Regions from separate parts of the Paenibacillus sp. FSL M8-0212 genome, predicted to be linked through region 2. Evidence: riboswitches for the same ligand, from Rfam matches in the RefSeq annotation. Region 2 holds a riboswitch; each other region holds the start of a gene.
The links. A riboswitch is a leader RNA that binds a small molecule or an ion and turns the genes downstream of it on or off. The one in region 2 is predicted to bind thiamine pyrophosphate.

Region 1 (7,442 bases), 3.7 Mb from region 2:
CAACAAGCAAGGAAGAGGCTGCTGCACTGATCGTTGCACGTATAGCCGATCTGGAGTTTACAGATGAGTCTGATATCAAGCTGGGCGATCTGATCTCCATTAGCAAACAGGTTGGCGACAACTATGTGGCGTGCGAGGGCTGTGCTTCTTAAGTGAACATTTAGAAATAGGAAGTCTCTCAAAATACAAGCAAGTCTCTTTTTACAGGAGGCTTGCTTTTTTGTATACACCCAAAAGAGATATCTTTCAGTCATTCGGCTGGAGATATCTCTTTTTTCTCTAATCCATCTAACCCCAAGCTTAATAAGGCGGCCACAACAACTTGCGTGCCGTTTCGTAACGCTCGGCAACAGCGGGCCAGTAGACAACATTCCACCAATCCTCGATATACTTTTTGCGTTCGTTTTGATGTTTCAGATAGTAGGCATGTTCCCACACATCCAGTGGCAGGAGCGGTACGATATCGGACTGGGACAGGTTCTGGTGTTTTTCCGCCTGCAAAATCTCCAAACGATGTGCTCTCGGGCTCCAGACAAGCATCGCCCAGCCACTGCCTTCCACCTTGTTCGCGGCTTCTGTGAATTGATTCTTAAACGCTTCATAACTCCCGAAATCTCGCTTGATCTGCTCTGCAAGCATGCCGGAGGGTTTGCCACCGCCAGCAGGATTCATAATCGTCCAGAAAATCGTATGCAGGTAGTGGCCTGCCCCGTTGAAGGCGAGTTCACGTTCCCAATGTTTGATGAGTTCAAAGTTATTCTTTTTTCGCGATTCCGCCAGCTTTTTCTCTGCTACATTTAGTCCGTCCACATAAGATTGATGGTGTTTGTCATGATGGATACGCATCGTCAGCTCATCAATATGTGGCTCCAGCGCATTGTACGCATAGGGAAGGGGAGGCAGTGTGTGTCCTCCAATGGGAACCGGCTTCTCTTTTACGGGAGGTGCTGTAGAGCTTGGGGTGGCTTGTGTTGTTCCGGTAGAAGGCGGTTGAATGGTTGCGGATTGGATCTGAGCTGAAGCGGCAGGTGCATTTACATTTCCCTCTGGAGAAGTTGGAGCTTCTGAAGCTTGGCGATGGATGCTACCTGACTCTGACGTATGCAACGCATTTTCCAGAAAAAGTGACGGCTCCGAATCCGTTTCCCGCAAGATGCCAGGTTGGCCAAGCGTATCCAATACGCCCAGAAAATATTCCGATTCGCGGATAAAATGCAGAATGAGTACTTTGGCAAGCGGAACAGCTTGCACAGCAGCACTTTGTTCCAGAAGAACATACAGCTGTCTGATGAACTCTCTCGATTGCTGCCGAGCTGCCAACACAAGTTGATCGATACAACGAACCATGTAGGGAGCAGGTGGATGGGTTGCGGGCAATAGTTGTTTTAAAAGCTGATTGGCTACTCGCTCACTGTTTGCAAAGGTAGCCTCCCATTCCTCCAGTAGCTTGACGTATGGGGGCTCCAGATCAGGAACCAGGGCACGAATGACGAGTGTATGTTCTTTCTCCTGCTCTTTCCAGAAACGGATTTCCTCCAATGTCCGCAGAGGCAGTAGGTGACCATATCCATACCAGTTCATCTATGTTGAACCTCCTTCAGATGAAATTCATTACATACAGACCATCTGTTCATGCGTCCCAAGAGTATATTCCACGAGCTTGTTGTCCTATGAGTGCAAAAAAAAGAGCCCCTGAGGGCTCTGGAAAAAATTCAATGATTGAAATTTGGTTATTCTCCACTATTCGTGTTTTGCACATCGTCACTGCTTGTCTTCGTTACATGACTCAGGAAAGTTGAGACACGGCGCAGGTATTCTTTCGGATGCTCCCGGAAGATCAACTCATGATGCGCATCCTGGACAATCCATACATCGGAGTACGGATTGGTCTGGTTGGCGGCGAGCTGCTCCGCAATTGGATAAGGCGCCTTCTCGTCCTCTGTACCATGGATGAAGAAAATCGGGAACGGATAATCTTCCTTTTTCACTTCCTGATACGGGATCTGTTGCAATCCGGTACCATTCAGAACAGGGAACAACAGATTCATGATCTCGAGTGTAGGCTGACGCGGGAGATCGATCTGGTTATGAATGTTGTGGTACAGCGTATCCGGCTCAAGCAGGAACGTACTGTCCAGAATCATTGCATCCACTTCCTGTGTAATCAGCCCAGTCTGAAGCGCTGTACCGGCACCCATCGAGAAGCCCCAGACAACCAGTTCCTGCGCACCACGTTGCTTGGCGAACTGGATCGCACCGAGCAGTTGCTGTGACTCAGCTTTGCCACCTGTGGCTACGGCTTTGTTCACCTGTGAGGCGAAGCCATAATCGAACATGACCACGTTGAACCCAAGTTGATGGGCATAGTGTGCCAGGTCATACATGGGTACCCATGTTTCTTCACGATTGGCACCATAGCCGTGACTGAAAATAATCGTTTTGCTTGCAGCATTGTCAGCAGGTATATACCATCCCTGCATCGTCCGGCTGCCATCTGCTGCCGGGAACGTGATGTCTTCATACTTCATGTTCTTGGCTTGCATCGGATTGGAGAAGACCGGCGCTACCGTTGGATTGGATAATACCCATGCGATATAACCATGCAGTGCGATAAAACAAAACAGTAGAAAAAATACAACGGAGAGCAGCAACGCTACGATAATATGTTTGAACCGAATCAGCCTCGGTGATAGGGAAGAGGGCAGATCGGACACTTTTGTTTGCAGCGGGGCTTCGCTCTGGGATGTTGGATACATGAATGCCCCTCCTTTGAAGTTCAGTTGAAGATAACAACGACATGAAAAGAGAATTGCGTCGATTTCAGAGCCTGCTTCAGAGCGATATCTTAATGTAATATATCTTTATCGTATGTTCCAATATAGTCAAAGTCAATTGATTGAGGGCATTTGTTACGCAATTGTTATATAGTTCTTAAGATATATGGGTAACATTACCTTAGTGTGTAAATTACAGGGGATTAAGTCTTATAAAAAGGAAAAATTTACAGGTTGGCCTATTTTGATTTTGGCTCTTTTTGGTTTACAGATGAGACCGTTTCTCATATAATTTATGTAACCAAGTTTCATGTGATGAAACATGAGGAGGGCATTATGCCATGGAAGATCGCAAGTTAACCGTCCGGGCTGTGGAACGGGCGCTGGATATATTATTATGTTTTACCACACGCAGTGATCTGGGACTCACCGAAATTGCCAGCCAGATCGGCCTGCACAAAAGTACAGTGCACCGTTTGATGGCTACGCTGGAGGATCGAGGGTTCGTGATCCGTGATGCAGCAACAGAGAAGTACCGACTTGGCATCCGAATCTGGGAGCTGTCAGCTCATATGTCCCGAAGCGATGATCCCGCTATTCTGCTGCTGCCTGCAATGGAGCGACTGAGAGATCGATTGGGGGAGACCGTGAGTCTGTACCTGCGTGATGGGAGTGAACGGATACGGATTCAGGCTGTGCAAAGTGATCAGGCGATTCGCCGAGTCGCTCCCGTTGGTGTTAGACTCCCGCTGTCTGTGGGCGCTTCCAGCAAAGTCCTGATGGCGTTTGCCACGGACGAGGATCGTGAAGAACTGATGAACGGGCCGGAATGGCCGGTGTTTATTGATCCGGCGGTGTACTTGGCGCAAATGGGAGATATCCGGGATAACGGATATGCGACGAGTTATGAGGAACGTGAGCCGGGAGCTGCCGCGGTATCTGTACCTATTATGGATCGCAGAGGTAATATTGCAGCTGCCCTCTCGGTCTCAGGGCCTGTCAGTCGACTCTCGCAGGAGACATTGCATGAATACGCACCTGTGTTGAAGGATGCTGCTACGCAGATGGGGCTCATGTTATCCTGATGTTTATGTAAGTTTTTTTCTCCAATTGAGTTAATGGTCTGGAATATAAAGGTTGTTTTTATGTTCCGGTTGCGCTACTCTGTAATGGACGGCCCAACGGGGCCAGCTTCATTGAATATGAACGGCGGCTTATGTAAGTCGCAACTTACTAACGTTACTGGGGGAGTCCGAATTGTCCGGACTGAGACGGAATCGCATGAGATTCCGGACCCTTTGCACCTGATCTGGATCATACCAGCGTAGGGAAGTAATCGGCGATATGACCACAACCACCACATGATGTGACCCTGGTAGGGCTCCGTTAAGGAGCTGATTGAAGGTGCATTATTGGTGATGGACATAAAAGTCGGTTCCTTCGGGGACCGGCTTTTTTATATACAGTGAACGGGCGATATAGCGCGGATTTTATGGGCTCCTTTTTCAATAACCTGCAAAAGTGGGCTTGGATGATGAGAGAGAAGTCGCCATAGATTCATGATCTGTGGCAGCCTCCGTCTGTTGTGAACTGTACATGAAAAGTGTCTCCCCTGGTCTGGCGTAGGATCGCTCTTTCTTCTCTGCATTGTGCATGATTTGGGACAGGTACGTAAGCGAGCTAACGATGATACCAACCAAACAAGCGACGAACACTGAGGAGGAGACAAGCGAACATGAGTACAGGAAATCGAACGGGACAACAAGCGATGGAACAGGAACATAACGATCAGCAGGTGGAAAAGGAAACAGGGGCGGCCGGACGGGTTCAGCCCTTTCCGGGCAGCCGCAAAGTCTACATTCAGGGCTCACGGCCGGACATTGCTGTACCGGAACGTGAGATAGCCCTTCATGACACAAATACTCCCCAAGGGGTGGAGCATAACGAACCGCTGCGTGTCTACGATACGAGTGGCCCGATGACCGATCCCGCATTTCATGCGGATATCCGTGCAGGTCTGCCAGCCCTGCGCACCCGTTGGATCACAGAGCGTGGCGATGTCGAAGCTTACCAAGGCCGTACAGTTAAACCGGAGGATAACGGACTGAAGCCCGGGGGAAAGAGAGCCGGCGCCGAAGAGTACCCTGGATTGCGTGGAAAACCGCTACGGGCACAGACAGGACGCTGTGTGACCCAGATGCACTACGCGAGGCAGGGAGTCATTACGGCAGAGATGGAGTTTGCCGCCATTCGTGAAGGCGTGGAACCGGAATTTGTGAGGCAGGAGCTGGCGAGTGGACGGGCCATTCTGCCATCCAACATCAATCACCCGGAGAGTGAGCCGATGTTGATCGGTCGTCATTTTCACGTGAAGATCAATGCCAACATAGGTAACTCTGCCGTATCTTCTTCCATCGAGGAAGAGGTCGAGAAGATGACCTGGGCGGTACGCTGGGGATCGGATACCGTGATGGATCTGTCCACAGGCAAAAACATTCATACCACCCGGGAATGGATCATCCGCAATTCACCTGTGCCGATTGGCACGGTGCCGCTGTATCAGGCGCTGGAGAAGGTGAATGGCGAAGCGGAAGCACTGACCTGGGAGTTGTACCGTGACACACTCATTGAGCAGGCAGAGCAGGGCGTGGATTACTTTACGATTCATGCAGGTGTACTGCTGCGTTATATCCCCATGACCGCCAAGCGGATGACAGGCATTGTGTCTCGCGGTGGGTCCATTATGGCAGCATGGTGCCTTGCGCATCATCAGGAGAATTTTTTGTACACCCATTTTGAAGAAATCTGCGAGATTATGAAAAGGTATGATGTGGCGTTTTCGTTGGGAGATGGACTTCGTCCAGGCAGTATCTACGATGCCAATGACGAAGCTCAGATGGCGGAACTGGCTACGCTCGGGGAACTGACGCAGATCGCATGGAAGCATGATGTGCAGGTGATGATCGAAGGGCCGGGTCACGTGCCGATGCACAAGATCAAAGAGAATGTGGACTTGCAGATGGAGATATGTAAAGAGGCACCGTTCTATACGCTGGGGCCGCTGACGACCGACATTGCTCCGGGATACGACCACATCACATCCGCCATTGGTGCGGCCATGATTGGCTGGTTCGGCACGTCCATGCTCTGTTATGTTACACCAAAAGAACATTTGGGCCTGCCCAACAAGGATGATGTGCGGGAAGGGGTCATCGCCTACAAGATTGCAGCCCACGCCGCCGATCTGGCAAAAGGCCATCCACGTGCTCAACGCCGGGATGATGCATTGTCCAAGGCACGCTTCGAGTTCCGCTGGCGTGACCAGTTTAACCTGTCACTGGACCCTGAACGTGCGCTGTCCTACCATGATGAGACGCTGCCGGCAGAAGGAGCCAAAGAAGCTCATTTCTGCTCCATGTGCGGACCGAAGTTCTGTAGCATGCGCATCACGCAGGACATTCGTGCCTTTGCCGCGGATAAAGGATTGTCCGAGAGTGAGGCTGTAGCAGCGGGCATGCAGGAAAAGGCCGAGGAATATCGGACACGTTCCTAGGAGCGGGTACAGCGCAAGCTGGGCAGTCTGAAATAGAGATAAAGCCGTTTCTCTCTGTCATTACAGAGAAGAACGGCTTTTTTTTAGTGCTATGTCATGTATGTATTCTTAACCATACTCAGCCTTTATCAGAATCAGCTTTGTGATTAAGTGTGGTCCATATCTTATACAGAATTCCTGCGATAACGAATAAAAGAGCATCACTGAGTTTTGGTGCTCCTCCGTATAGAAATGCGGAACAGGAAAACCCTACTATAAACAGTAAAACAATATAGAGGAATCGCATATTAGTTCACCTCGTTAATTTTTGGTGTTACTAAGTAATTTTCAGATAGTACTTGTTACTTCACTCCAAACCCACTACTACTGTCGAGCCACGCCCAAATTCTTCTCCAAATACGCCGCAAGCAATGCCAGCGGGCTATGGATCGGAATACCACGATTCGTTGTAACCTGTGCAGCAGCGGGAGCCATAGACAGCTGGGCTGCAACTACCGTTTTACCCGAATACTGCTCAGCAATCTGCTGTAATCCTTCACGTACCGCTTCGAGATACCCTTGCTGATCTCCACGCATAATCAACTCAAATGTCCCAGGGATGCACACCACTTCCGTCTGAGATGTCTTGGCAACGTGTAGTTGCCCATTCTCATCCTCTTGCTGTAAAGCCTGGTTCACCCGTGCCATCGTGCCTTCAATGGTTGCAGGGTTGGTGAATGCTATGATGTAATCTCCTGGTACTCGCCGCATCTCCTGCAATAGCGGATCATCTATGCCAATCACAGGCACAGGGACCTGTGTGGCCTCCTGCTCCAGTACTGTCGCAAACAGGGTACACGTGATCAGAATGGCATCGGCATGACACTCAGCGATCCATTGGAGCGTCTGGGCTACTTTCTCGTGAATGACGACCGCGGAAAAGTCAGCGTCATGTTTAAGGCGGTCCAGACCTGGATCGACGTAATGGACCAATTCAACTTCATAAGGAGCAAGTGTCTCTTCAATTAAGGCGATGTTGGAATAGTGAGCGTGAAAACAACCGATGGTGATCATGTGCTAAATCCCCTTTTCCAGTTCGTATATGTCATGTCATGGAAATGATTGTAGATATTTAA
Region 2 (7,442 bases):
GTGCTTCTTTCATCCCAGGCACCCAGTGGGTAGCCGCTGTTAATAGCTTCTGAACACCCTGTACAGAAACGTTCAGATCCGTTCTGCCTGGCAGACTGCTTGCCCCGAGCCAAACCTCTCCATTGGCTTTGGGAACAATGTAGATATCCTCTGCATACACCGTTCTGTCAGGTCTGTACCCTGCATGTTCAGCTGAGAACTGAACGGCGGCTATTTCACCTTTTACCGACCACACAGGCAAGCTCAGATTCACATGTCTCATCAACTCTTCACTCTGTAATCCAGCCGCTATAATGACATGTTTGCATCTCATCTCACCGATCGATGTGGTGATCCCCTGCACGCCGTGTTCGTTTGCTCGCACGCGTATATCCTGTATGCCCTCCATAACCCGTGCTCCCAATGCTTGAGCCGATTCGGCGTATGCCTTCGTTAGATGGACTGGAAGAATCTCACTCTCGTAAGGCCTGTAGTAGGCTCCATACGTATCTCTGTTAAGCCAAGATGCCTCCTGTTGCACAACGGAACGATCCCACCATACCTCATCAGCAGAAACAGACAACGCAGACTTCCGATTGTCCTTATAGCTACTTAATTCAATGTATGATCGAAAAGGGGTTAGGAATCCATGGCGTTGCAGGCCAGTCTCTACCTCACTGAGTGTAGCCATTAACACTTGATGCTCAATAAGCAACTGTCTACTCTGTCTGGCAAGCTTAGCCATCAAAGGATGAGCAAACTCCTCACTATCTGCAGCCAGCATTCCAGCCGCTGCACAAGAAGTGCCTCCTGCAATCACCGAACGCTCCAGCAAAAGTACATCCTGTCCACGGGAAGCAAGCTCATATGCAATGGCGCAACCAATAACGCCTCCGCCTACAATAATCGTTTCTGCATGAATCTTATCCGGTCTATCAGTAATGATCTTTTTCATCCTCTCATCTCCTTGATTCAGCGACTCAGACTTTCTGTAGCAACAACGATAGCCTGCCTTAATGATGCAGCGGCCCGATCCGGTGAATCGTTCGCCCATACATTCGAGATCACAGCAACTCCCTGTGCGCCTGCAGAGCGAATCGCGTGAATGTTTCCCGGTTCGATGCCACCGATCGCCATGACAGGAATGGAGACACTCCTGCACACTTCAGCAAGAGCATGTAATCCTCTTGGGTCAAGATCAGGCTTACTGTTGGTTGAGTAGACATGCCCGAAGAAAAGGTAATCGGCTCCCCGTTCTTCAGCGATTTTTGCCTCATCGATGGAATGAACAGATACCCCTAGACGAAGTCGCTGCACATTGCTCATGACAGCAGGGTTACAGTTGCGTATCGCATCTTGCCCCCAATGTACACCGCCACAGATGTCATTTTGTAAAGGCAGTTCTGAACCATTGATAACGATGCGACAAGATGGAACGCCAACGCTGCGCAGACTTTCAGCCCAATCGATCTTGTCTTGCCATGTGAGTTGTTTTTCTCGTATATGAATATAGTCCACTGATGGCCAAACGTCCTTTGCAGCTTTTACAAAAGATGCTTGATCCCCTGCACCCGTAGATACAACATGCAATTCAAATGATCTGTGTACATGTTCATGAGAAATTACCGTACCATCCCTCTCCTTCCATGCGTGAATGCTATGAAAACACAAAAAAGCCACTCCCGTAGGGGAGTGGCTGCGTATTAAATATAGGACCAGATGACTAATTGATGCATACAGTTCATTTCGTGCAATTCAGCTATGGACCTTATAGCCCTAACGTTATACACGTCACTGCATGTTTCAATTCGTTAAGCAGACGGTTGAAATCCTTTTGAGTTGCCGTTTGCTCACGTCATTCACTGAAACGCGCTCGCCACTTCCCTACGCTGGTATGATCCAGATCAGGTGCAAAGGGTCCGGAATCGTATTCTTCCATCTCAGCCGCATCGTGCGGCCCCCCTAGTGTTCATATGAAGTTGTAGCCTATGTTACCATAGACGGATTTTTTTGTCACCGTCATTTCTGTTAAACATTGTCTTAAATCGTCTAGTTTTTCTCAGACCATTCTTCGACATTCCATGTTTTGGTAACCCAACCCTCGTAGAAATCAGGTTCATGAGATACCAGTAACACCGTTCCCTTGAATTCTTTCAAAGCACGCTGCAACTCCGCTTTAGCTGTGACATCCAGATGGTTCGTCGGCTCATCAAATAGAATCCAGTTGCTTTCACGCATCAAGAGTTTGCATAAACGAACCTTGGCTTGTTCTCCACCACTCAGCATATTAAGCGGACGAGTAATGTGCTCATTTTTCAACCCACAGCGAGCGAGATGACCTCGGACCTCATTTTGGGTCAAATGTGAAAACTCATTCCAGACATCCTCAATCGGCGTGATATTCCCAGCACGAACCTCCTGCTCAAAATATGCCGTTTCGAGATAATCTCCTAAGAAAGTCTTTCCACTGAGTGGAGATATTTTTCCCAGGATGGTTTTCAACAGCGTCGATTTACCCACACCATTACAACCTACGATGGCAATTTTCTCACCACGTTCGATTGTCATTGTCATCTTAGGCAGCAAAGGATACGTATATCCAATTTCAAAATCAATGCCCTCAAAGACCGTTTTGCTGCTCGCACGGGCATCCTTAAATTTAAACGTTGGTTTGGCCGCTTCATCTGGGCGATCAATACGTTCAATTCTGTCCAACTGCTTCTCCCGACTCTTCGCTCGACCTGAAGTTGAAGCACGTGCCTTGTTACGCTGAATGAAATCTTCCTGCTTCTTGATGTACTCTTGCTGCTTCTCGTATGCATCAATATGCTGGGCTTTATTCATATCAGCCATCTCGAGGAACTTGTTATAGTTCGCTGCATATCTCGTTAATTTGGCAAATTCCAAATGATAAATGACATTTACGACTTCATTCATGAATTCCGTGTCATGGGAGATTAAGAGGAACGCGTGCGGGTAGTCCTTCAGGTAACGTGACAGCCATTCAATATGCTCTACATCCAGATAGTTGGTCGGCTCATCCAGTAACAGAGCTGTAGGTTTCTCGAGCAGAAGCTTGGCAAGCAGCACCTTGGTACGTTGTCCACCACTTAGAGCTGCGACATCCCGATCAAGACCAATTGCGGACAAACCAAGACCATTAGCCATCTCTTCCACTTTTACGTCAATCAGATAAAAGTCGCCCTGTTCCAGTTGTTCCTGAATATCGCCCATCTCTTCCAGCAACTGCTCCAGCTTATCTGGATCTGCATCTGCCATCTGGTCCGTAATATTCATCATTTCTTTTTCCAGTTCAAGCAACGGAAGGAATGCATCTTTAAGCACGTCACGAATGGTTTTACCTGGGGTAAGCTTCGTGTGCTGATCCAGATATCCATAACGGACCTTGGGTGTCCATTCCACTTTTCCACTATCTTTAAGCAATTTACCGGTAAGGATGTTCATTAATGTGGATTTACCTACACCATTGGCACCAACAAGCCCTACGCGCTCTCCGGCAAGTAAACGAAACGATACATTTTTAAATAACGTGCGATCTCCAAAATTGTGACTTACGTTCTCTACTGACAATAAACTCATAAGATGAGGTTGCTCCTATCTATTAGACATTACTTTTGTGATTGTTCCGAAACCCTATTCTAGCACAGGTCCCGTCTTTTCTGAAAGTAATGTAAACATATCAGGAACCTCTTCCATAATTTTGTCATACAGGGTACCCTAACGGTTAGAGCATTTATATTCGAAATAGCCTTGTGCAGCTGCTTGTCTCGCGCCTGTGAACACCTCTTCAGCACGGTAACCATTACCACATGTGGAGGGGTAGTAGTACTTGATACCCGTTAAAGGATCTACCCCACCTACTATCGCCGTTTTCTTCACAAGTCTGCCTCCACCAATTGCGTAATTGTTGATCTTCTGGTCACCCACACCTATACCTTGGATAAAAGCCATAATCCCTGTATCATTTATGGAGTTGTACCAATCTTCCTGGGCAATCAGGGGCATCGTAAATGTATAGGAAATACCGTTCTTTCTGGCAAACTCATTATGGCGGTTAATCACATCAGCCAGATTATCCTGCACAGTAGTCACAATCCGACTTCGTCTAACTTGTTCAAATACGTGGGTATCCTGAAGTAAAGGAATCTGTGTGGTTGAAGCCAGTTCTTTTTGAAATCCTTCAATCCATTTCCCTGCGCTTGCGTCATAGGCATATACGTAGTCGTCCAGTGTAAAGTTAATACTGTTACCATTAGAATCTGAATATGTATAAGGTTTCTTGGGGCTCCATACTTGCCGGAAAGAATCTTCAAGGTTACCCGTCATCTCTGTTTCCGTGGAAAACATATAATAGCCATCATAATCCAGAATAACTACGGCAGGAATGTAATTAAACATGTTTCGAATAGCTGCGGGATCATCCTGAATGCCCATATTCAAAGCCATCGTCTGCGTAAATGTCAACAAGGCAAGCTCCTTATCGGCTTTAACAAACTTGGTTGAATCGTAACCTGCTTCATCATTTTGTTTCTCATTCTGATGCATCACTGCACCTGCATCCATGACTGCAGTTTGAAGTGCAGATCTGTATCGATGACCAAGATATTGAGCCTCTTCGGCATCTTGGGTATGCAGTGAGATGATCCAGAAGAGCGGAAAAAAGATCAGCACGAATACAATGGATAGCTCAGTAATCTTCATTGAGGACCATACCTCCGTATGTTACAAATACCGCTGAAGCCTGAGCCGTACCACTTAACCATTCACGAATGAGCATGGAAGGTGTACGATTTGTATTTTGGAGCGTCACGGTGAAAAAATCCCCTGTCGTCAACGTATATCTTCGGCCAGGATCATCAACCGGTATCACACCTGAGGATGGGAATAGTCTTTCTCGAATCTGAGCTGCATAATATCCATCCTGCACTACCTCATAGGTCCCGTTAAAACTGTTATGGTCCATCGGGTCTGTATAATGAGGTACATATTTCTTATGCAAATGTTCCATCGACACCTCATACAGATTGCCCGTCTGGGCCAGTTGCTCCTCAAACTCAGCAAACATTCGAGGTGAAATATATCCTTTCGTTCGGACAGCATCAACAAAGCGTGTTACATTCTGAACAGCCGTCATACGTGCTATATCATCCTGCCGATCGGCTGTTTCAGCAGCTGGGTACACATAGAGCAAAAGGACTGCTAGCAATACGGCAAGCAGCTTGGATGCGGCATTAATCAACTCACACTGGTCTCCTTCCAAAAAACAATCTTGAGCAGTTCTCCAGTTTCATTTCGTATAAACTCCGGTCTGTAGGTGGCATCGAACTGGACAGGAATCGTCGCTGTTTTGCTGACAAATGGATCAATCACATACGAAGTTCCATCTACCTCCACAGGGATGCCTGTGCCTGTCATCTGCCTCACGGTATGCAACACTTCCGCACCACTATATTGATAGGAATTGCTGGTATGCAGTGTTGTTGTCAGCCGACCTTCCATGCCTGCTGTTGTCTGTACTCTGTCGGTCAAGGCCGCAGACAAGATCTTAACATTCTGTTGCCCGTACAGGCAGGCTGTCACAAACAGGACAACCGCCGTACAAAACAACATGAGATGCTGGGTATTCCGGGACATGTTAAACCAACTCCTGTCAGGATTGCTGGAAGATCAGCCCTCTTACCACGTTGGAACGGTCTTTTACGATAATGGCTTTGAATTTACCACTTGGATTGACATATTGATTGTCTTTTTCACTCATGGTCTGGTTAATAATCCCCACTTTATCGTCAGGAGCAATAACCGAGCCGTAGTCGGCATTATTGAGCTCCTGTGAAATGTTCAATTGATTGCCATACCATTGACCCGCTTTATTTTTACCTGTAATAACTTGAATACCGAACTGATCTTTGTCCGCGTATTTACGCAGCGCATTCGTTACCTGTGATCCACTGATGGTTGTTCCGTCATACACCGTAAATGCGGCTTGGGACAACTCGGTTTGGATATCAGCAAAATTGTTCTGGGCCGTCTTGGTTGCCTCCTGAGCCGAAATAAACAACAGAACTACAATTGTGATCAGAGCGATTGTTAAGAATATCCCTGCTGCCACCTTTAAAGCGCTTGATGCATTGTTCATGATAAATCCTCCCAAGTTATAAGTTATTAAACTATTTCAGACTGTCACACAGATAAATTGTGCTACAGTTTCTGAATTTGCTCATAATAAATGTTCATCTGCAAGAAGCTCATACCAACCAATGGAATGACCAGATACAGAAAGATAAGGGCGTACATGGGTGTAAATCCGATGGTTCTGCCCCATGATGCTTTGACATCAATCATTTTGCTGTACTCCTGCTTGCGTTGTTCAAAATAAAATTCCATCATGCTCTCGAGATCATCGAAGGCTTCACGTATTGAGATTTTGCCAAGGGCAAGCTGCAATTTATCAACCAGTCGCTGGAACTCGGGCAAGCCCGCCTCTTCCTTTAATTGTTCAAGTGCAAGCTCTGGTCCATGTTCAAAATGCAACAAACATTTTTGCAGCGGGCGTTTGAAAATGACGGCAAATCGATTAAGCCACTCCAATATCTCCTCGACTGACATCCGGTCCATCTCACGCAAAATGGAAATCACTGTCTGGAATTGATAGATTTCATGTCGCATATCCAACCTTCGCATTTTCCGCTGAAATAACATGAGCCATACGGGCATGTAGTACCCAGCTCCACCCATGAGAATGGCTATAATCATTTCCCACCAACGTACATATTGTTTGTTATACTCCTCAAGTTTCTGCATAATGCGCGTGATGGTCTCATTCTGGGTATCAAGGTCCATCTGAACGGGAGATAACTGCTGTAATGCGTTGGCGACTTCTTCGTATGTAGCTCCTCGGTTCATTTCTACACTTTCCAGCACGGATTGATCCAATGCTGTTTTTTCCTCAGCTTTCCTGAGATCCGCTTCAGCCATTGCACCAAACATTCGATCATCACGAATTGGATCATACAAGATGTGGTTACGTTCAACCTGATGCAACAGCAAGATGCAACCCATTGTAAGGACCAAACAACCTGCGAATAACATCACTCGTCGAATGACAAGCCATTCGTATTTCAACTCCGAGCTGCTCTCCCTCATGAGCCGTATCGTTTGACTGTACTGTGCACTGCCAGGTTTCGCTGCAAACAACATCGCCAATTTCCGTATGAAGGTCTGCCTGTACAGAAACTGATCCAACCATGAATGCTTATGCCCTGACCGATAACGGGTCTCATCATATTGCTGGAGCCTTTGCAGAAGCAAATAGGCAAGGATAATGATGACATAGATCGATATTTTGGTAACAAAACCGATTTTGCTGCGATAAAATTCATCCATCGTTGGGAAACTGACTCTGGCCCAACGTTCGATTGGAGCGGTGAACAATACCGGAGCAA
Region 3 (7,442 bases), 3.9 Mb from region 2:
ATCCACTGTGGCGGAAGCCGCAGCAACCAAACCTAAACCGACAGCTTATATTAACAATGTTCAAGCTCAATATGATGTTGTCATACGGCAGGGTATTACGTACGTGGCATTGACGGAGCTTCAATTCCTCGGCAACTATACGTTTGGTTACAATAACAAAACAAAAGAGATCAGCATTAATACAGGCAGCGATAAGTATGTCCTTACACCTAACAGCAAAACAATGAAGAAAAATGGTCAAAATGCGACATTGTCTTCAGCGCCGATTCTGGTGAATGGTAAAGCGATGCTTCCGCTCCGTGCCGTCGGTGAAGCTTTTGGTGCCAAGGTGCAGTGGAACCAGAAGGCCAAGGAAGCCTACATTTACACTACCGATGCTACGATTGTAAAAGAATATAACAGTTCCGATCTGACTGTGGCGCGTGAAGCCGCACTGCATCTGCCCCGCTTTTCTGAACTGGGACAAGCACGTCTGGACATTCGCAACCCTTTGGGTCCAGTGGATTCATCCATTGAATACATTTTTGAACAAGGCAAAAAAGATCGTTTCTTCGTTGTTGAGGATAACGATCTGATCAGTTATTATATCCTCAAAAATGGAAGTGCCCTACTACAATGGCAGGCCAACATCAGCAAAAGTGCTGGAACCATCGGTGACCTGTTCTTTATTAAAACCAAAGCCGTTGCTGAAGCAGGGACTCGTCCTTCCGTAGCAGGTCAAACACTCGTATCATTCAAGTACTCTCGCGTGCTTGAAGAAACCTCTTACGAAATCATGAACAAATTGGGCTCTATTGATACCGGTTCTGTTACCCCCGAGAAAGGCAAAATCATCGTTGAAGTTCTGGGAGAAAAATAATATGAGCCTCCGCTATAAAACATTGCTCAGGAGAACTATAAGAACTATACTATGACATCTGCATTACAAAAAGCGTCCCTCAAAGTCAGTGTGGCAATGACCTTGGGACGCTCTTTTTGGCGTTATATTTTAACTTCAAATCACAAGTGGAGCTTAAACTTTTACCAACTCCAGCGATTCAATCTCCTGTTTAATATTGCGTATTGCCGGATTGACTGGTCTTACCTGAAGCAAACCCCTTGAACAACGTTGGTACTTTGGAATAACGGGTATTCGTAATTTTGCCTTGTGATGTACTGCTGTCTGTACGCATAATCGAATCTTTCACATTGGAAATGTTTGAGTTATCCAGCGTCATATTAACTGCGAAGGAAGTTCCACCATTTTGGCGAACCAGTTTGCCAATATCATCTGCACGGAAATTTTTGATGTTAATCGTTCCAGCTGCATTCATCTGGAACACTTTATCATAAGCCTTGTACGCTGCCCCACCGGTAATATTAACCGTTCCAGCCGACTTCAATGTCAGAGCATCCTCGCCTACGTCCTCCCAGACTACATTCGATATATTACAGTTACCATAACAGTGAACACCATCGGCAGCAGGTGATCCGATATTTACATTTTTGAGCGTGGCCCCTGCCTCCAGCCGGAAGACTGGCTTCTGGCCCTCTGCTTGAGAACCGTCACCCAGTGTGGAAGGATTGGCTACAAATGTTTTGCCTTGACCGTCATAGGTCGTGCCCTTTGGAACAACAATCGTTGAATTAACAACTGTAGGTGCAGCAGCAACCGGAACTGCACCAAATATGGAAGCAACCAAACCAGCGGACAACAACAACGTCAATATTTTTTTCATAATTTTATTCCTCCCTTATTCTCTCGTTATTTGGTAGTGTACAAGCCTAAGCTTGTCCTGGAAGTTCGTCAGAGGTGCACCTCTGTCCGACCCACAACCTAATCCTACCAAATAAGGAAGGTAACTAGAATAATCATTAGATCAGATATATCATGAAACCGCACAATCCCTGTCATATCGGCATTTTTTGCATGCCAGGTCTCTCAAGCAATATGCTGATATCAACCTCTGGTATGCTCATTTGTAACGTATGTACCCCTAACTTGAATCCCCGATAACAAAGAAAGACCACTACATTTGTCTCCAAATGTGTGATCTTGAACGGCTTCTGTCTTGCTGATATAAGATATCAGGCTCCGAATCTCTGACGATAACCGCACTTTCGACACAACTCTTCCACAGCTTCCCGCTTGGAGAAACCATATACCAGATTGTTCGCTCGCTCACCCTCAATAATCTCCGAGAATGACTTCTCGTGCACATTACCCAAGTTAATTACACCCTCGCCATCGAGACAGCATGGAACCACCGTTCCATCTACAAGCACAGCTGCCTGCCCACGCAATGCATGGCAGAAGCCTTTGCCGTCATCTTCAGGTGCATCCAGACTTGGCCACTGGAACTCATGGTCCTGATTCAGATATACATTCGGGGCAATTTTGACCCCACTGCCTGGAACTACTTTTTCCTCAATGCGGAAGTCCAGATTGAACTCACGTTCCAATACTTCAAGAGTCTCCCGATTTCGATTCATCTGAGCATTTGTGAAGTTATCCTGCGTCAGATTCCACAGTCGGAATGAGATGATGACATTGTGCTTAACGGCCTCGTGTACAAAGGACAAAATATGACGCAGGTATCCGTCACGGTCTGTTGAACCTTCATGCCCATCGAAGCTGTGCAGGGAGAAATTCATCTGCCGCAGCGCCGGTTTGCCAAGCAATTTATGCTGAGTCTTGGGCAAGAGTGTACCATTCGTTGTAATGTTCACCTTGAGTCCCTTCTCATGTGCGGAATCAAGCAGCAGATCTATTTTGGGATGCAACAAGGGTTCGCCTTTGACATGTAGATAAATATGATTGGTGTGTGGTTTAACTTGTTCCAGTATATTGTTGAAGACTTCAGGGTCAATGAATCCTTTGGCACGCTGCGTCTGCGGACAGAAGCTGCAAGCCAGATTGCAGATACTCGTGATCTCAATATATACTTTTTTGAACGTTTTCAACTCGGGTCCCCATTCTGCCTAGGAGGGAGAACAATCCCACCTGCATTTTGTGATCCGGCCTATACGGGCCATCCCTATTATATCGGGTTCATGAGCCAAGGTAAATTGTTCAGTTATCATGCTGCCTCTTTACAGTTCATGTTCGAGTGATATATGCTGAACAGACAACTGCATATCTTGAACTTTTGCACTAGGGGAGCCTTGCGGCTGAGACGAATATGACTATTCGGACCCTTTGAACCTGATCTGGATCATACCAGCGGAGGGAAGTGGAGCGGCCTTTTAGTAAGCGGAATTTTTTCATGTATGTGAAGATAAATTGCGGATTTAACTTACAGACCCACTCATTTCTCCGGAAATGGGTGGGTCTTTTTTGTTCCTTTTGCAGAGTACAGGATGCCGTTGTTATTCCAGCAGTCTGACATCAAGGGGGTGAGGATCAGATGAGCAACCATGTAACCATTGAGAACGTTAGCTTCGCTTTTCCCGAAAAAAAAGATTCACCCGTGCTCTCCAATGTGTCGCTTCAGGTTCAACAAGGAGAATTTGTCTCGCTCATCGGCTCCAGCGGATCAGGTAAAAGCACACTCTTCAAGCTGCTCGCAGGCTTGCACGAGCCAACCGTTGGCACCATCGATATTGCTGATGTACCGCAAGGACAACGGCTCGGACGAGTCGCCTATATGCCGCAGAAAGACCTGCTGTTATCCTGGCGTACCGTCATGGAGAACTGCCTGCTGCCTGCCGAGCTGGCACCAGGCCGACAGGACAAGGACAAACTACGAGCCGATATCATCGCTGGATTGGCAAGGTTTGGCTTGTCCGGTTATGAGCAGGCCTATCCGGATGAGTTATCCGGCGGCATGCGGCAGCGGGTGGCATTGCTGCGTACCTTGCTTACAGGCGGGCAGCTCATGTTGCTGGATGAACCCTTCGGTGCACTCGACGCTTTAACCAAACGAGAAATGCATCGCTGGTTGTTGGAGCTGTGGAAGGACTTTGGACAAACCGTGCTGTTCATTACACATGACATCGAGGAAGCCCTGCTGTTAAGTGACCGTATCATTCTGTTAACTCCAGGAGGGCAAGGTCAGCAGTTACGGGAGATAACGGTTCCTTTACCACGCCCAAGGCATTCGGACATGATCTACGAACCCGCTCTCGTGCAGATGAGGAAACAACTGGAGGAACAATTACATGCAAAATGATAGAGCTGAGGTTAGCGTTTGGACGTGGTGTTCGAAGTGGCTCTCGAGGTCGTTTTCCCAATATGGTTTGTTTATTATGCTCATGTTCTTTTTACTGGCGATCTGGGAAACGATTGTGCGTATGGGATGGGTGCCCTCATTTATCATTCCTGCACCCACGGCCATCGTAAGCTCACTGGTTGAGCATCGCCGTCTGCTGTTGACTATCCATCTACCTGCTACCTTTATGGAGGTTGTTGTTGGTTTTGGCTTGTCCATAGTGACCGGAATTACGCTAGCAACAGGCATGCATATGAACCGATCAATTGAAAAGGCCTTGTATCCCTTCATCGTGATCAGTCAGACCATCCCGCTGATTGCCTTGTCTCCCGTATTTATCTTGTGGTTTGGTTACACGTTGTGGAGCAAAGTCGCGGTGGTGTTCTTAATCGCATTCTTCCCTATTGTGGTCAGTACCTACGATGGACTCCGCCAAGGCGATCCGGAGCAGCGTGAACTACTGCTCACCATGGGCGCCAACAAATGGGATATTTTTTGCAAACTCCAGGTTCCACTGGCACTTCCCTCTTTTTTCCCGGGGCTAAAGATGTCTGTGGTGTACTGCGTGGTTGGGGCAACGATTGGCGAATGGCTCGGTGGTAGCAAAGGTCTAGGGTACTTCAGCCGTCGTATGTCCAGCAACATGAACACGGATGCGATGTTTGCCGCCATTTTGCTGTTATCCCTGCTTGGGATCGTTTTGTTTGTACTGATTACCTGGCTGGAGAAACGGTTTAGCATACGGCGTCATCGTCATGGAGGCAAAAGAAAGGTTGGATAATACTTAGACAGAAATTAGATGTAAATACAGGAGTTACAATCTTCAAAACAAAACATATCTTATGCACAATTTCAGCAGCATCTTCAATCAGTTCACTGTCACGTTGTCGTTAACATGCTGCTGTCCATTTTCTACAAATCAAAACGATGAAATGAGGACCTTCATTTATGAATAACAAAGGTATATACTCCCTGCTTCCCATCATGCTCATTAGCCTTTTGCTGATCGTTAGCGGATGCAGCACCACGAATACCAGCAAAAACACGCCAACAACAGACGCTGCAACCGAAACAGCATCTGACACCAAAGATAAACTGTCCATTATGCTCGACTGGTACCCGAATGCAGTACACTCCTTCATCTACGTCGCTCAAGAAAAAGGATACTTTGCAGATCAAGGTCTCGATGTCGAAATTCAGATGCCTGCGGATACCAATGATTCACTCAAACTTGTTGCTGCTGGAAAAATTGATCTGGCTCTAAGCTACCAGCCCCAAATTTTGCTCGCTCGTGGTGAGAACATTCTTGTACGTTCCATTGCTGCTGTTGTTCGCCACCCGCTTGTGCATCTGTTGACCGAAGCAAATGGCAACGTGAGCTCACCCAAAGACCTTGAAGGAAAAACTGTTGGTTATTCCTCAATTCCCCTGTATGAAGCGATGGTGCGTACGATGATCAGCCACGATGGTGGCAATCCCGACAACATGAATCTGGTCGACGTTGGGTTCGATCTGATTCCTTCGCTGGCTTCTGGACAGGCGGACGCGATTATGGGTGGTTTTATTAACCATGAGCAATTGATTTTGGAGAAAGAAGGACATGCCATGAAATCCATTAACCCCGTCGATTATGGTGTGCCTGATTATTATGAATTGGTCCTGACCGCGAGTGAAGCTGGCATTGAAGCAAAAAAAGACCAACTTACCCGTTTCGTCAAAGCGATCCAGGAAGGACAGAAATATGTGACTGAGCATCCAGAAGAAGCCTTGAATATTCTGCTCGCTCATGAGAATGAAACGTCTCCGCTTGACCCGGAGATCGAAACCAAAAGTCTGGCTATTCTACTGCCACTCATGAATGAAGAAGGCCAACCATTTGGCCGGCAGGAAATGGAATCATGGGAAAATGTACGCGCATGGCTCGTTGAAAAGGCTTTGATTCCTGAATCGGTGAAAGCCGAGGATGCTTTTATTCATCTGCAAGGAGAGTAAGTAAAGGAGTGCAACGTGAATGAAGGAGAAGTGAATGAACGCAAAGGGAATGAAAGCAAAGTTAGCAAAAACGTAGGATCTGATGCATGAAGGTTTGCGAAATGGAATTGGCCTGAATCAAGCATCGGAGGATCAGAATTTATAACAAGCCTAAGTGGCCTGATGTGCATCTGGGCAGCTTGATATGAGTTTTGGTGGCTTGTTGATATGTATTTGGTAATGTAAGTTAGCTCCTATCTTCAAGCCTACTGGGAGCTGAATCGCGCCCTAATATGCTCAGAGTAGAACATGGAGCGAGCGCTAACGAATCTGAGGGTGCCCTATTCATGGATTTGGAGCGGTTGCAGAAATCTAAGGAACCTGAGAAATGTTATATCGGAATAAATAGCTGTTTGCAGCGTTTTGGTCAGGAGATTCTGGGAAATAACGTGTCCTGTGTTCCTTACATTTCAAAAGGAGGATCTGACAGCCATATAAGACGTCCTGGGTTCTTTAGAAACATCGTCTGACCATTGGTGCCCGATCGCCCCTCGATCAGTCGGATATCGACCAGCCTGGGCTTCAAGACACTAGTTGGAAGCTAAACGTCTATCACCGTATTTTTAGCCTGAGTTTGGAGAAATACCTTCGGTTCACTTTCTGTATTTTGTATCGTTTCGTTTTTTTTATTGTTTCGTATTTGTACTGTTGTCTATCTGCGAATTTACATTTTATATGAATCTACCTTTTAGCTATTTCAATCAAGGCTAGATATCGATCAGAATGATTCAATTTGTCTATATCCATTTACAAAAATTCATTTTTAGTGAGTTATGAAATTGTTTTAGATTTTAGATTTTAGAATTTAGATTTCACGTTTCTGCTTTTCCCGCATTAATGCATCTGGCTGTTGTTTTACTCTGCACCCCTACTCAACAAGGAGACTCATATCCTATTATTCTGCTGAGTGACTCCAGATATCGGACTTCCGCCGATGGGGTTACTTCAAAACAAGGAGGAAATTATATGTCTTATTTGGAACGTGTTCGTACGCAAAATCCGCTGGTACACAATATTACCAACCTTGTCGTTGCTCCCTTCACAGCCAATGGTCTACTTGCACTCGGTGCGTCCCCTTTTATGGCCTATGCTCATGAAGAGGTCGCTGATGTCGCCAAGATATCAGGTGCCGTGGTACTCAACATTGGTACACTCGATGACAATGTCGTTCAGGCGATTCGACTTGCAGGCCAATCGGCTAATGCGCATCACGTGCCTGTG

Region 1: it holds a riboswitch for thiamine pyrophosphate, as region 2 does, so the genes downstream of both, thiC (phosphomethylpyrimidine synthase ThiC) here and MKX68_RS23840 (thiamine phosphate synthase) in region 2, are expected to answer to the same signal.
Region 3: it holds a riboswitch for thiamine pyrophosphate, as region 2 does, so the genes downstream of both, MKX68_RS06580 (ABC transporter ATP-binding protein) here and MKX68_RS23840 (thiamine phosphate synthase) in region 2, are expected to answer to the same signal.

What each region holds. Positions count from the first base shown of each region.
Region 1 is NZ_JBBORP010000001.1:1,747,330-1,754,771, reverse strand. Features, by position in the region: gene MKX68_RS07705 (hypothetical protein) at 1-152, shown strand, start outside; gene MKX68_RS07700 (Fe-Mn family superoxide dismutase) at 301-1,581, opposite strand; gene MKX68_RS07695 (alpha/beta hydrolase) at 1,731-2,756, opposite strand; gene MKX68_RS07690 (IclR family transcriptional regulator) at 3,116-3,859, shown strand; TPP riboswitch at 4,009-4,122, shown strand; gene thiC (phosphomethylpyrimidine synthase ThiC) at 4,543-6,327, shown strand; gene MKX68_RS07680 (aspartate/glutamate racemase family protein) at 6,691-7,380, opposite strand.
Region 2 is NZ_JBBORP010000001.1:5,404,184-5,411,625, reverse strand. Features, by position in the region: gene thiO (glycine oxidase ThiO) at 1-934, opposite strand, end outside; gene MKX68_RS23840 (thiamine phosphate synthase) at 952-1,659, opposite strand; TPP riboswitch at 1,844-1,953, opposite strand; gene MKX68_RS23835 (ABC-F family ATP-binding cassette domain-containing protein) at 2,029-3,579, opposite strand; gene MKX68_RS23830 (hypothetical protein) at 3,718-4,701, opposite strand; gene MKX68_RS23825 (hypothetical protein) at 4,688-5,239, opposite strand; gene MKX68_RS23820 (hypothetical protein) at 5,236-5,634, opposite strand; gene MKX68_RS23815 (ABC transporter permease) at 5,651-6,136, opposite strand; gene MKX68_RS23810 (hypothetical protein) at 6,199-7,442, opposite strand, start outside.
Region 3 is NZ_JBBORP010000001.1:1,463,823-1,471,264, forward strand. Features, by position in the region: gene MKX68_RS06565 (copper amine oxidase N-terminal domain-containing protein) at 1-859, shown strand, start outside; gene MKX68_RS06570 (pectate lyase) at 1,050-1,718, opposite strand; gene MKX68_RS06575 (radical SAM/SPASM domain-containing protein) at 2,068-2,943, opposite strand; TPP riboswitch at 3,126-3,228, shown strand; gene MKX68_RS06580 (ABC transporter ATP-binding protein) at 3,387-4,151, shown strand; gene MKX68_RS06585 (ABC transporter permease) at 4,141-4,971, shown strand; gene MKX68_RS06590 (ABC transporter substrate-binding protein) at 5,139-6,182, shown strand; gene thiM (hydroxyethylthiazole kinase) at 7,188-7,442, shown strand, end outside.